Regions from separate parts of the Bradyrhizobium sp. BRP56 genome, predicted to be linked through region 3. Evidence: riboswitches for the same ligand, from Rfam matches in the RefSeq annotation. Region 3 holds a riboswitch; each other region holds the start of a gene.
What was found. A riboswitch is a leader RNA that binds a small molecule or an ion and turns the genes downstream of it on or off. The one in region 3 is predicted to bind cobalamin.

Region 1: it holds a riboswitch for cobalamin, as region 3 does, so the genes downstream of both, I6F38_RS23775 (TonB-dependent receptor) here and I6F38_RS20495 (DUF1636 domain-containing protein) in region 3, are expected to answer to the same signal.
Region 2: it holds a riboswitch for cobalamin, as region 3 does, so the genes downstream of both, I6F38_RS17995 (ribonucleoside-diphosphate reductase subunit alpha) here and I6F38_RS20495 (DUF1636 domain-containing protein) in region 3, are expected to answer to the same signal.
Region 4: it holds a riboswitch for cobalamin, as region 3 does, so the genes downstream of both, I6F38_RS28685 (TonB-dependent siderophore receptor) here and I6F38_RS20495 (DUF1636 domain-containing protein) in region 3, are expected to answer to the same signal.

The regions. Positions count from the first base shown of each region.
Region 1 is NZ_JADYVV010000035.1:13,190-16,559, forward strand. Features, by position in the region: gene I6F38_RS23765 (ABC transporter ATP-binding protein) at 1-216, opposite strand, end outside; gene I6F38_RS23770 (iron ABC transporter permease) at 213-1,256, opposite strand; cobalamin riboswitch at 1,369-1,567, shown strand; gene I6F38_RS23775 (TonB-dependent receptor) at 1,676-3,370, shown strand, end outside.
Region 2 is NZ_JADYVV010000023.1:71,933-75,302, reverse strand. Features, by position in the region: gene I6F38_RS18000 (ribonucleotide-diphosphate reductase subunit beta) at 1-184, opposite strand, end outside; gene I6F38_RS17995 (ribonucleoside-diphosphate reductase subunit alpha) at 175-2,004, opposite strand; cobalamin riboswitch at 2,215-2,431, opposite strand; gene I6F38_RS17990 (hypothetical protein) at 2,834-3,370, opposite strand, start outside.
Region 3 is NZ_JADYVV010000028.1:36,092-39,461, forward strand. Features, by position in the region: gene I6F38_RS20485 (cobyric acid synthase) at 1-861, opposite strand, end outside; gene cobO (cob(I)yrinic acid a,c-diamide adenosyltransferase) at 873-1,526, opposite strand; cobalamin riboswitch at 1,563-1,775, shown strand; gene I6F38_RS20495 (DUF1636 domain-containing protein) at 1,869-2,243, shown strand; gene cobW (cobalamin biosynthesis protein CobW) at 2,240-3,274, shown strand; gene cobN (cobaltochelatase subunit CobN) at 3,274-3,370, shown strand, end outside.
Region 4 is NZ_JADYVV010000048.1:3,908-7,277, forward strand. Features, by position in the region: gene I6F38_RS28675 (amidohydrolase family protein) at 1-186, shown strand, start outside; gene I6F38_RS28680 (GTP-binding protein) at 188-1,117, shown strand; cobalamin riboswitch at 1,368-1,563, shown strand; gene I6F38_RS28685 (TonB-dependent siderophore receptor) at 1,670-3,370, shown strand, end outside.

The sequences.
Region 1 (3,370 bases), on a different contig from region 3:
GCGCAGCGGCAGCGACGCCAGCGGATCGCCGCCGATCCGGATCTCGCCGCCCGACGGAATCAGCCCGGCCAGTGCACGCAGCAGCGTGGTCTTGCCGGCGCCGTTCGGGCCGACCAGCGCGACCAGATGGCCCGATGGCAGCGACAGCGAGATATCGTGCAGCACCTTGCGGCTGCCGAGCGCGGCATTGAGCGCGGCGGCGGAGAGCAGCGTCATGCCACACCTCCGCCGAGCGCGCGGCGTTCGCGCATGATGAGGTAGAGGAAGAACGGCACGCCGATGATCGAGGTCAGCACGCCGACCTTGATGTCCGAGGTCGAGGGGATGATGCGCACCGCGATGTCGGCCGCGAGCAGCAGCGCCGAGCCGGTGAGCGCGCTCGGCACCAAGAGCCGCGCCGGATCGTGACCGATCACGGGACGCATCAGATGCGGCGCGACGAGGCCGATGAAACCGATCGTGCCTGTCACGGCAACCGCGCCGCCGACGCCGAGCGCCACGCCCGTGATCACGAAGAGCCGCAACCGCCCGACGTCGACGCCGAGGCTCTGCGCCGCCTCCTCGCCAAGCGTCAGCGCGCGGAAGGCGCTCGCCTGGCTGAGCAGGATGGCGGCGCCCGCGACGATGAAGGGCAGCGCCAGCGCCACGTGCTGGAAGCTGCGGTCCTCCAGCGAGCCGAGCAGCCAGAACGCGATCTCCAGCACCACGAACGGATTGCTGGAGAGGTTCATCACCAGCGCGGTCGCCGCCCCCGCAAAGCTCGAGATCGCGAGCCCCGCGAGGATCAGGATCAACAGCCCGGCATTGCGGCCGGCGATCGCAAGCAGCGCGAACACCGAGCCGAACGCGGCGATGATCGCCACCACCGGCAGCGCGTAGGAGCGCACATCGGCGAGGCCCAGCGCGATCACCAGCACCGCGCCGAACGCCGCCGATTGCGGCGCGCCGAACAGCGACGGCGAGGCCAGCGGATTGCGCAGCAGCCCTTGCAGCGCCGCACCGGACAGCCCGAGAATGCCGCCGATCGCAAATGCCAGGATGGTGCGCGGCAGGCGGATCTCGCGCACGATCACCTGCGCCACATCGCTGCCGCCGCCGAACAGCGCCTCGATCACCGCGAGCGGCGACAGCCGCACCGGCCCGATGCCGAGCGAGAGCACGCACAGCAGGACCACGAGCGCGAGCAGCGCCGCGGTGGCGCCCCACCGGCGCCGCGCCGCGACCTCGGCCGCCAAGGCAAAATCCTGCACGCTCATCGGATCCATGCTCTTACAGCGATCGTCGTGGCAGACAAGCGACACTCGACAAAAACCGTGGCCGCACGGCCATTGCCCGACTTCCGCCGGATTGACTTTGCTACCCGGCCGAACCCTAGATGAACATGACGGTTCTTTCATGAGATGAAAAGGGAATGCGGTACGGGGAAACTTCCCCAACGCCGCGGCTGCCCCCGCAACTGTATGCGGTGAATCCTTCGTCACAGGCCACTGGGAATCTCGGTCCTGGGAAGGCGACGAAGGGTAACGACCCGCGAGCCAGGAGACCTGCCGTCAGCCGTGGTCACACGCGATGCTGCCGGTCGGGGAGTACAGGCATGAGCTTCACCTGATGCTGTGAGCACGATGGTGAGACTGGTTCGCGGTGACGTGCCACTGACGTTGCCGAGGCCTTGCTTATGTTCTCCTTCCCTTTCCATCGGCGGCGCCGCGCGCTTCTGCTCGCGTCGACGATGATCGCGCCGGCGACGATGCTCGCGCCGGCATTCCTTGTCTCCGCAGCGCGGGCGCAGCAGGCACCCGCTCCCGATCAGCTGCCGGCGATCGAAGTCACCAAGCCGGGCGACCAGAACGTCACGCGCGCCAGGCCGGCCGCTGACGAAGCGCCGGCGCCGCGACGCCCGGCGCCGGGCACCTCGCAAGGCAACAATACAGGCAGCGGAGCCGGATCGGGCACGACAGGGACCGGTGTGGCCACCGGAACGGGCGGCACCGGCGGCCGCCAGTTCGCCGGCATTGTCGGCACCTCCTCGGCCGTGATCACCGCCGACGACATCGCGCATTCGCCGGTGCAGTCGTTGCCCGAGATCCTCGCGCAGGTGCCGGGCGTGCAGCTGCAAACGCCCTATGGCGGACCGAACGGCGCCAAGACGTCGGTCGACCTGCGCGGCTTCGGCGCGTTCGCGACCGACAATACCCTCTTCCTGCTCAACGGCCGCCGCCTCAACGACGTCGACAAGGCCGGCTTCGACCTCACCACGATTCCGCTCGATTCGATCGAGCGCATCGAGATCACGCGCGGCAACAGCGGCGCGGTGCTCTACGGCGACAACGCGGTGGGCGGCGTCGTCAACATCATCACCAAGACCGGCGTCGGCGGCCCGCCGACGACGATGCGGGCCGAGGCCGGAGTTGGCTCGTTCAACACCCGCATGGCCGCGGTCTCTGCGGCGCTCAATTCCGGACCGTGGTCCACCTCGTTCTACGGCAATGGCATCAAGTCCGACGGCTACCGCGTCAACAATGCGCTCGACCAGCGCAACGCCGTCGGCAACATCAACTACACCACGCCTGATCTCACCGCCTTCCTCACCGTCACCGGCAGCGACCAGAAACTCGGCCTGCCCGGAGGACGGCTGGTCGATCCGTCGATCGGCGTCAACGAACTGCTCACAGATCGCCGCGGCGCCGCGACGCCCTTCGACTATGCCAACCAGCAGACCGCCAGCGTCACCGCCGGCTTCACCAGGACGCTGATGAACGGCGTCGACCTCATCGTCGACGGCGGCTGGCGGCAGCGCGAGACGCAGAGCGGCTTCTTCGGCACGGTGCCGACCATCAGCTTCGCCTCGACGTACAACGATGCCGCGCTGCAGACCTGGTCGCTGACGCCGCGGCTCAGCGTCAAGAATGTGATGCTGGGCATGCCGTCGACAATCCTGACCGGCATCGACTATTACGATTCGACATTCCGCGAGGCGCGCGGCGCCTATCAGGGCGTCGACCCGTTCCACATCTACAATATCGAGCAGCAGAGCGTGGCCGGCTATTGGCAACATACGCTGGGCCTGTTGCCAACGACCGACTTCTCCTACGGCGCGCGCGTCCAGAACACCAGCATCTCGGCGCGCGATCGTTACGACCCGAATGCGCCCTTTGCGTTCGATGCGCAGGCGGCGCCGCTCGACAGCAACGAGACGCAATACGCGCTGCATGTCGGCGTCGAGCATCGCCTGACCGACACCTTCTCGGTGTTCGGCCGCGCGGCGCGCGCGTTCCGCACGCCAGATGTTGACGAGCGCGTTGCATCAGGGCCGTCATTCGACCCGCTGACCTTCGCCCCGATCCCGCAGAATTTCCGGCTCAAGACCCAG
Region 2 (3,370 bases), on a different contig from region 3:
CCTTGAGGTCGGCACCAAGCGGCACCTCCTCGCCCATCCAATGGGTCTGCTGCTGGCGCTTCCAGAACTCGTAAGCCCAGGCGTAGCGATCGACGTCATAGCTGCCGGTCGAGTCGAGGAGGCCGACGCACCGTTTGCCGATCAGTGTGCGCGGATCGACGGATGAGAGATCGATCACTGACATGCGAGGCACTCCTCATAGTCAGTGTGCCGCTGCGGCTGCGGCGGCGCCGCGTTGTCGCCGTCAGCGATGTTGCCGGCGAACGCCGCGCGCGAGATCGATTTTGAACGGCAGTAGTAGAGGCTCTTCACCCCGCGCTTCCATGCCGTCCAATGCAGCATGTGAAGGTCCCACTTATCGACGTCGGCCGGCAGATAGAGGTTAATCGACTGGCTCTGGCAAATGAACGCGGCGCGGTCGGCGGCAAGCTCGACGATCCAGCGCTGGTCGATTTCGAAGGCGGTGCGAAAGACCGCTTTTTCGTGTTCCGACAGGGTGTCGAGATGGGCGACTGAACCCTCGTGCGCGATGATCGACTGCCAGGTCGCCGAAGTATCTGCGCCCTTGGCGGCCAGCAGCTTGGCGAGATGCGGATTACGCACCGAGATGGCACCGGACAAGGTCTTATGGGTGTAGATGTTGGCCGGGATCGGCTCGACGCAAGCGCTAGTCCCGCCGCAGATGATGCTGATCGAGGCGGTTGGCGCGATCGCGATCTTATGGCTGAAGCGCGCCATCACACCGCGTTCCAGTGCATCCGGGCACGGCCCACGCTCGCGCGCGAGCGTCACGGATGCCGCGTCGGCATCGCGACGGATTTTCCGGAACATGTTCAGATTGAACGACTTGGCCACGACACTTTCCATCGGAATGCCCTTGGCCTGCAGGAACGAATGGAAGCCCATGACGCCGAGGCCGACGGAGCGCTCACGCAAGGCGGCGTAGCGGGCACGCTTCATGCCGTCCGGCGCCACCGTGATGAAGTGGGTCAGCACGTTGTCGAGGAAGCGCATGACGTCCTCGATGAAGCCTGGCTTCTCATTCCACTGATCCCAGGTCTCGAGGTTGAGCGACGACAGGCAGCACACCGCGGTGCGCTCCTCGCCGCGATGATCGATGCCGGTCGGCAGGGTAATTTCGCTGCACAGGTTGGAGGTAGAGACCTTGAGGCCGAGCTCGCGCTGGTGCTTGGGGAGCGACCGGTTCACGGTGTCAATAAACAACAAGTAAGGCTCGCCGGTCTGCAGCCGGTTCTCCAGGATGCGTTGCCACAGTTGGCGGGCGTCGATCTCGCGGATGACATCGTTGGTCCTCGGGCTGCGCAGAGCGAACGCGGTGCCGGCGCCCACGGCACGCATGAACGCGTCGGTAACGTTGATCCCGTGGTGCAGGTTGAGACTCTTGCGGTTGAAGTCGCCGGACGCCTTGCGAATCTCGAGGAACTCCTCGATCTCGGGATGGTGGATATCGAGATAGACCGCCGCAGAGCCGCGCCGCAACGAGCCCTGGCTGATCGCCAATGTCAGGCCGTCCATGACGTGGATGAACGGGATGATACCCGAGGTAACGCCGCCCTTCACCTTCTCGCCGATCGAGCGAACGTTGCCCCAGTAGGTGCCGATGCCGCCGCCGTTAGAGGCAAGCCAGACATTCTCGTTCCAGGTGCCGACGATGCCTTCGAGCGAGTCCGACACCGAGTTAAGGAAGCATGAGATCGGCAGACCGCGCGTGGTGCCGCCGTTGGACAGCACCGGTGTGGCCGGCATGAACCACAGCCGAGACATCGCATCATAGAGACGTTGGGCATGCGCAACATCATCCGCGAAGGCGCAAGACACCCGCGCGAACATGTCCTGGAGCAATTCGCCGGCGAGCAGGTAACGGTCGGTCACCGTCAGCTTGCCGAACGGCGTCAACAGGTCGTCGCGCGTCCGATCGAGCTTGAGATCGGCCCGCCTTGGCGATGGAGCAAGGGGGCGCGGCAGCGGAGCCGGCGATGGCAAGACAAGACCCGACTCAGGCGGGGTAGGCCTTGCCTGCGCTGGGCGCGGCTGCACATGCGGCGGCTCAATGAGATGACCCTGCTGATCGAAATTGTAAGACGGCGACATCGGCAACCCCGCGATGTTGGGCGCGGGCCGGCGCGGACGACTTGCGAGGAATCCGGGCAAATGTCCCCGGCTGCAAGCGACCCACCGGGGCACCCCGCCCGAGGACTTTCATTCGGTCGCGGCAGGTCTCCTGGCTCGCGGGTCACTGCGGCCATCGGCCTTCCCGGCGCTGTGTCGCGCCAGTGACCATGATGACAACCGCTCGCCGCTTACAGTTGCGGGGGCAGCCCCGGAGTTGCCGTTTTGGCGCACCGGGTTCCCTCTTAGCTTCCACCCTACAAGGTGTGGGGAACGGAAGACCGTGACTGACTATAGATAGGTCTACGCGCCGGGATTCGTCAATTGGAGAGATCAAGATTTAGAAGGCAAAAACATACCGACCGCCCGGACCACTCTATCGCCGCTGTCACTTCTTGCTGCAGAGATGCCTTGGGCTGCCTTTCCAGTTTCCGTTAAGCTTGCGCATAGTCGAGGAAATTCTGACCCACGTGTCGCATTGATGCGATCTATGAAACCGCGCGTCAGCTGAGAGGGAATTCGGCAAGGCGCTCTCCGATCTGAATCGCAGCGCTCGCCGCGACAAATGGCATCTGGACGAATCGTTATCCATCGTCGGCGAACAACATTGGCCCTGGCGCGCCTTCGACCAGAATGGCCTTGTTTTTCGACGTCTTGATCCAGCGCCGAAGAGACTCGCGCGCTGCACAGTGGTCCTTAACTGTCAGGGCTCCAGCGCAACGTGCAAGCCCTCGTTGCTTTCAACATGAACGTAACGGGGTCCAATCGGCCGTCCCCTGCCGCTGGCGACGGTGACAACGTCTTCCAGAGGCGTGGCCCGCGCATCCGCCTCTGGGCGAGACAAGATCAGATCCGCATGCAACAGCCCTTCTGATTCGAGGCCGGTCGCATCCACGCCAAGGGCCGCCAAGCTGGCCAAACAACTTTCAAACTCTTCAGCATCGCGAAAGCGACGCTGGATAAACGTCGCGCCGGTAAGACGTTCTGTCACAAGACCACGCTTTGCAAACGCTTCGGCCAACGATTCAAATGGGAACATTCGTAGCACAAAGGAGATGATCCATGGTTGCTTCTCTGTCGCATCGAGAATCTCGCTGAACGTCTTCTCGGTAACGTAGCCGATGCATCCGGTTGACATGATAACATCCACGGAGCGGAGAATGCGCGCGCTATCCGTCGATAGCGCCTCCTTTTCAAGGTCAGCGACGATGCCCTGCTCCAAGAGGCCAACACTCTTTGC
Region 3 (3,370 bases):
TGGGATGGCTTCGCCCGGACGTACCATCACGAGATCGACGCCGGGCTCCAGCTTCAGCGGATCGAGGTCGTCGAAATTGGCGATCCGCGACAGCGCAAGGAACGCGATCTTGCACTGGCCCGGCTTGCGCGCCTCGCCGAGCCCGAGCGCATCTTCCGCCGGAAGCTCGCCGGCGCGGACGAACCAGGGCAGCACGCCAAATCCGCGCCAGACGGTGCGCTCTTCGATCAAGCGATAGCCGTCATCGAACAATGTCGGATCGCCGCGGAATTTGTTGATGACAAAGCCCTGGATCATCGCGGCATCATCAGGGTCGATCACCGTCTTGATGCCGACGAGCTGCGCGATCACGCCGCCGCGGTCGATGTCGCCGACCAGCACCACGGGCACGTTGGCCCGGCGTGCAAACCCCATATTGGCGATATCGGATTTGCGTAAGTTGACCTCGGCGGGGCTGCCGGCGCCCTCGACCAGAACGAGGTCGGCGCGCTGCTTCAGGCGCGCAAAACTCTCCAGCACCGCGCCCATCAGCGATGGTTTCATGCCGGCATATTCGCGCGCGCGTGCGGTCGCGATCCGTTTGCCGTGTACGATGATCTGGGCGCCGACATCGGTTTCGGGCTTGAGCAGCACCGGGTTCATGTCGGTGTGCGGCTCGACGCCGGCGGCGAGCGCCTGCAACGCCTGCGCGCGGCCGATCTCGCCGCCGTCGACGGTCACGGCGGCGTTGTTCGACATGTTCTGCGGCTTGAACGGCAGCACGCGCAGGCCGCGCCGTCTGGCGGCGCGGGCGAGGCCGGCGACGATGAGCGATTTGCCCACGTCCGAGCCGGCTCCCTGGATCATCAATGCGCGCGCCATCGTGATGTCCGTCAGAACTCGACGCCCGGCTGGGCCTTGATGCCGGAGCGGAACGGATGCTTCACCAGCGTCATCTCGGTGACGAGGTCGGCAATCTCGATCAGCTCCTCCTTGGCATTGCGCCCGGTGAGCACGACATGGGTCATCGGCGGCTTCGACGTGGTCAGGAACTCGACGACGTCGGCGATCGCGAGGTAATCGTAGCGTAGCGCGATGTTGATCTCGTCGAGCACGACCATGCGCAGGCTCGGGTCCGCGATCAGCTGCTTGGCCTTTTCCCAGCCGGCTTGCGCCGCCGCGATGTCGCGGGCGCGATCCTGCGTCTCCCAGGTAAAGCCTTCGCCCATGGCGTGGAATTGACAGAGATCGCCGAAATGCCCGGTGAGCAGGCGGCGCTCGCCGGTATCCCAGGCGCCCTTGATGAACTGCACCACGGCGCAGGGAAAGCCGTGCGCCACACAGCGCACGATCATGCCGAACGCGGAGGACGATTTTCCTTTGCCGGCGCCGGTATGAACGATGATCAGGCCCTTTTCACCGCTCTTGGTCGCCATGATGCGGTCGCGGGCGGCCTTCTTTTTCGCCATCTTGTCGGCATGGCGCGTATCCAGCGAAAGATCGGTGCCGACGGCGCCGTCTTCAGCGCCCTTTCCATCAGAAGTCATCACATTCCTTCGGCTTGACAAGTGCGAGGCTTGGACGAATGGTGGTCCCGCGTTGGTTCCTGTCCTACGACAGGCGAAGAGGGAATGCGATAGGGCTCCGCTAAATCGGGCCCGAAGCGCAGCCGCCCCCGCGACCGTGACCGGAGAGATGCCCAAGCCACTGATTCCATGCGGAGTCGGGAAGGTGGGCATCGAAGGGTAAAACCTGCTCCGCAAGCCGGGAGACCTGCCAACGCAGCATGTTGTGAAACCGGCGGACGGGGTGTTCCGCGACGGGGAACGAACCTGTCGAAAATCGGTTCGTGTGCCTCATCGCTTCCCGCTGTCAATCCAGGAAGGGCGATGAGCGTTACACTTCATGTCTGCATCACTTGCCGCGCCGGCCAGACGCCGGCGGAAGGTGAGCTCGCGCCCGGTGCACGCCTGCATGCCGCGCTTGTCGAGGCCGGCGTGCCCGATGACGTCAATCTGGTTCCCGTCGCATGCCTGTCGGCCTGCAGCCAGGGCTGCTCGGTCGCGCTCAGCGCGCCGGGGCGCTGGTCCTATGTCTACGGCCGACTGTCCTCTGATAATGCCGCGGATGTGATCGCCGGTGCCTCCGCCTATGCGGCGGCGCCCGACGGCATCGTGCCGTGGCGCAGCCGTCCGGAAATCTTCCGCAAGCAATCGCTCGCCCGCATTCCACCCATCGCCGTCGTGCCGGAGGCCGCAGAATGACCACGCTCGCCAAAATTCCCGTCACGGTCGTGACCGGCTTCCTCGGCTCCGGCAAGACGACGCTGATCCAGCATCTGATCCGCAATGCCAACGGCAAGAAGCTCGCGGTGCTGGTCAACGAATTCGGCAGCGAAGGCGTCGACGGCGACATCCTGAAGTCGTGCGCCGACGCCAATTGTCCGGCCGAGAACATCGTCGAGCTCGCCAATGGCTGCATCTGCTGCACCGTCGCCGACGATTTCATCCCGGCGATGGAGCAGTTGCTGGCGCGCGCCGTGAAGCCCGATCACATCGTGATCGAAACCTCCGGGCTCGCCCTGCCGAAGCCGCTGCTGAAAGCGTTCGACTGGCCGGAGATCCGTTCGCGGATCACGGTCGACGGCGTGATCGCGCTCGCCGACGCCGAGGCCGTCGCCGCCGGCCGGTTTGCGCCTGATCCGGCCGCGGTGGATGCGCAGCGCGCAGCGGACGACAATCTCGACCACGAGACGCCGCTGTCGGAAGTGTTCGAGGACCAGATCGCCTGTGCCGATATCGTGCTGCTGACAAAGGCCGATCTCGCCGGGGCGGAGGGGATCAAGACAGCGAAAGAGGTGATCGCGGCCGAGATGCCGCGCGAGGTGCCGATGTTGCCTGTCGTCGACGGCACGATCGACGCGCGCGTGATCCTCGGGCTCGGGGCGGCGGCTGAAAACGACCTCGCGGCGCGGCCGTCGCATCACGATGGCGAGGAGGAACACGAGCACGACGATTTCAATTCCGTCGTGATCGATCTTCCGGAAGTTTCGGATGTCGACGCGTTGGTCGCCTCGATCAAGGGGCTGGCGCGCGAGCAGAACGTGCTGCGCGCCAAGGGCTACATCGCGGTCGAAGGCAAGCCGATGCGGCTGTTGGTGCAATCGGTCGGCGAGCGGGTGCGGCATCAGTTCGACATGCCCTGGGGTGCCCGGGCGCGGCAGTCGAAGCTCGTCGTGATCGGCGAACATGCCGACATCGATGAAGCCGCGATCAGGGCACGGCTTGGTGTCTGATGCACGTCGTCTTCCGCGAGAGCCGCGGCCTTGAGGAGACCGCGACGCCAAGGGACCTCGGCCAGGATCCGGCCGATCTCGTGGTGTTGTCGTTTT
Region 4 (3,370 bases), on a different contig from region 3:
GACGCCGATGTTGTGGTGTTCGACTACGAGACGCTGAGCGATCGCGCGACCTTCTCGGCGATGAATCGTCCGGCGGAGGGCGTGCGGCATCTCGTGGTCAGCGGCCAGCCGCTGATCAGCGATGGTGTGCTGGATGTCGCGGCGCGTCCCGGCCGGCCGGTGCGCCGGCCTATCACGGGGGGCTGAGGTGCCGGTCCCGATCCTGCTGGTCGCGGGCTTCCTCGGGGCGGGCAAGACCACGGTCGTCAACCATCTGCTGGCGCATGCGCAAGGACGGCGCATCGCCGCGGTGGTCAACGATTTCGGTGCGATCAATATCGACGCCGAGCTGATCGCGGGCGCCAGCGACGGCGTGGTCAGCTTGGCTAATGGCTGCATCTGCTGCACCCTGGAAGGCGACCTGGTGCGCACGCTCGCCACGCTGCTGCGGCGTGATCCGTGTCCCGAATTCATCGTGATCGAGACCAGCGGGATCGCCGATCCCGCCGACATCGTGCGCAACCTGATGGATCCCGTGATCTGGAAGGTGGCGCCGCTGGAGACGGTGCTGTGCGTGGTCGACGCGACGCAGCCCGCGGCGATGCTGAACGACGCGCTGCTGCGCTCGCAGCTCCGGGCGGCGGACGTGGTGGCGCTGAGCAAGGTCGATCTGACTGACGCCGCCGCGTGCGCCGCGATCCGCGACGCAGTGCGTGCGGTGCGTCCGGCGGCCGTGGTGGTCGATGCCTTGCATGGCGAAGTGCCGGCCGCGCTATTGTTCCCGGCGGACCTCGATCATCTGTCGGCGCCGCGCGAGACCGCGCCGCGCCGGCCGTCGTCCGATCGCTTCGAGACGCTGAGCTGGACCTCGGAGCGGCCCGTCGTGCTGCCGCGGCTGCAACAGGCGATCGGCAAACTGGCGCCGAAGCTGGCGCGGGCGAAGGGATTGTTCGAGACGGTGGAGCAGCCCGGGCGGCTGACGGTGTTTCAACTCGCCGGCGGCCGCGCGACCCTGGCTGCGGGCGGCGTGCCGTCGCCCGGCGTGCCGCGCACGCGCATCGTGTTCATCGCCGAGATGGGTGCGCTGTCGCGCGCGGAGATTGATGCGATCATGGCAGGATGCGTCGAGGCTCAGTGACGCGAACCTACGTTTCCCGTCATCCTGAGGTGCGAGCCTTGCGGCGCAATTGCGCCGCTGGGCGAGCCTCGAAGGATGCACGGCCCGGCTGGTGGCCGTCGATCCTTCGAGACGCCGCTGCGCGGCTCCTCAGGATGACGGGATTAGAGGGAGCTCCACGTCATCCGCAGATGCCTGTGTCATCGCCGCAGCATCACCCGCAAAGCATGTGTGCGACAATCGCATCGAATTGACAGCCTTGCCGGCACCACCTATCGTTTTTGCCGACGGTTCCCTTCGGGGATCAAAAGGGAATGCGGTGCGAGGGTAACCCCAATGCCGCAGCTGTCCCCGCAACTGTAAACGGCGAGCCTTTCGTCAATTTGCCACTGGGCCATCGGCCCGGGAAGGCGTCGACAGGCGATGACCCGTGAGCCAGGAGACCTGCCGTCAGTCGTGGTCACACGCGAGCACATCGGGCGGGGGCGTCCTGGTGGGATCGGAGCACTGCCTTTTGGGCAATGCGCCAGTCCGCGTTCGCGGTGACGTGCCACGTTACCGCGAGTCCTTTTCATGTCTCCGTCCTCTCCCGTTGGGCGCAAATGGCGCCTCGGTCTTCTCTGCTCCCTGTCATCATTGCTATTGCCGGCCGAAGCCTCGGCACAAACACCGCCACCAACCAGGCTCGATCCGATCGAGGTCGCGCCTTCCGCTGCGGCAAAGCCGAAGCCCGCGGCGCGCAGCCGTGACATGGCCGCTGCGGCGCGGCCACGGCCGAGGCCCGCGACGGCCGGCAACACGCCGCGCGCCGCGGCGTCAGGCGTATCGGGGGCGGCATCGCCGACACTCAATGCCGCCACGCAGGGCGGCACCGGTAGTCGTCTCAATCTGACGCCGCTGCAGACGCCGGCCAGCGTCGAGATCATCACGGCGCAGACCATCGCCGAACGCGGCCAGCATAATGTGCTCGATGCCGTCACCCAGGACGCGGCTGGCTTCATCGCAACGCCGGCACCCGGCAATGGCGGCCTGTCGTTCAGCACCCGAGGCTTTGCCGGCAGCAACTCGGTGATGACGCTGTATGACGGCACGCGCTTCTATATCGGCTCCGGCACGCTGACGTTCCCCTACGACACCTGGTCGACGCAGCGCATCGAAGTGCTGCGCGGCCCGGCCTCGGTGCTGTACGGCGAAGGCGCGATCGGCGGCGTCATCAACGTGATCCCGAAGAAACCGCAGAGCACGCCCTATAACGAGGCCGAGGTTTCGCTCGACAGCAACATGACCCGGCGGCTCTCGGTGGACAGCACCGGTCCGATCAATCCCAATGTGTCGTACCGCATCAACGCCACCGGCAACATGTCGGACGGCTGGGTCGATCGCGACAAGACCTCGAACGCGGTGGTCTCCGCTGCCGTGCGGGTGCAGGCGTCGGACAATCTGGCCTTCACGCTGTCGGAGGACTACGGCGACCGCAGCCCGTCGCGCTATTTCGGCACGCCGCTGATCAACGGCTCGATCCAGGACGCGCTGCGCTTCAAGAACTACAACGCATTGGACAGCACGATCCGCTACCAGGACAGCTGGACCCAGTTCAAGACCGAGTGGGACGTCGCCGACGGCATCAAGGTCAACAACACGCTGTATTATCTGACCAGCGAGCGGCACTGGCGCGACATCGAAAACTACACCTGGAATCCGAAGACCCAGCTGATCGATCGCTCGAGCTATATCGAGATCTTCCACGACCAGAAGCAACTCGGCAATCGGATGGATGCGACCTTCAGCGGTCACGTGTTCGGCCTTGCGAACCAGGTCGTCGCTGGATTCGACGTCAACCGGATCGACTTCACCCACACCAACAACTCGCCCTATCGCGGCGCGTCGTCGGTCAATCCTTATGTGTTCGATCCGGGATCGTTCTTTGCGACGACGACGGCGACCATGCCGGGCTTCAACGCGGTGGTCAATCAATACGCGCTGTTCGCCGAGGATCGTCTCTTGCTGACCGATCAGTTGTCGCTGGTGACCGGTGTCAGGTATGACCGTCCCGAGGTGGACCGCACCGACTACAAGACACCGGCGAACAGTTTCGAGACGGCGCTATCGGGCACCAGCTGGCGTGCGGGCCTCGTTTACGAGCCGATCAAGAACCTCGCATTCTATGGCCAGTACGCGGTCGGCGTCGATCCGGTCAGCAATTTGATCTCACTGTCGACCACGCAGAAAACGTTCCAGCTTGCGACCGGCAAGCAGACCGAGATCGGGGTCAAG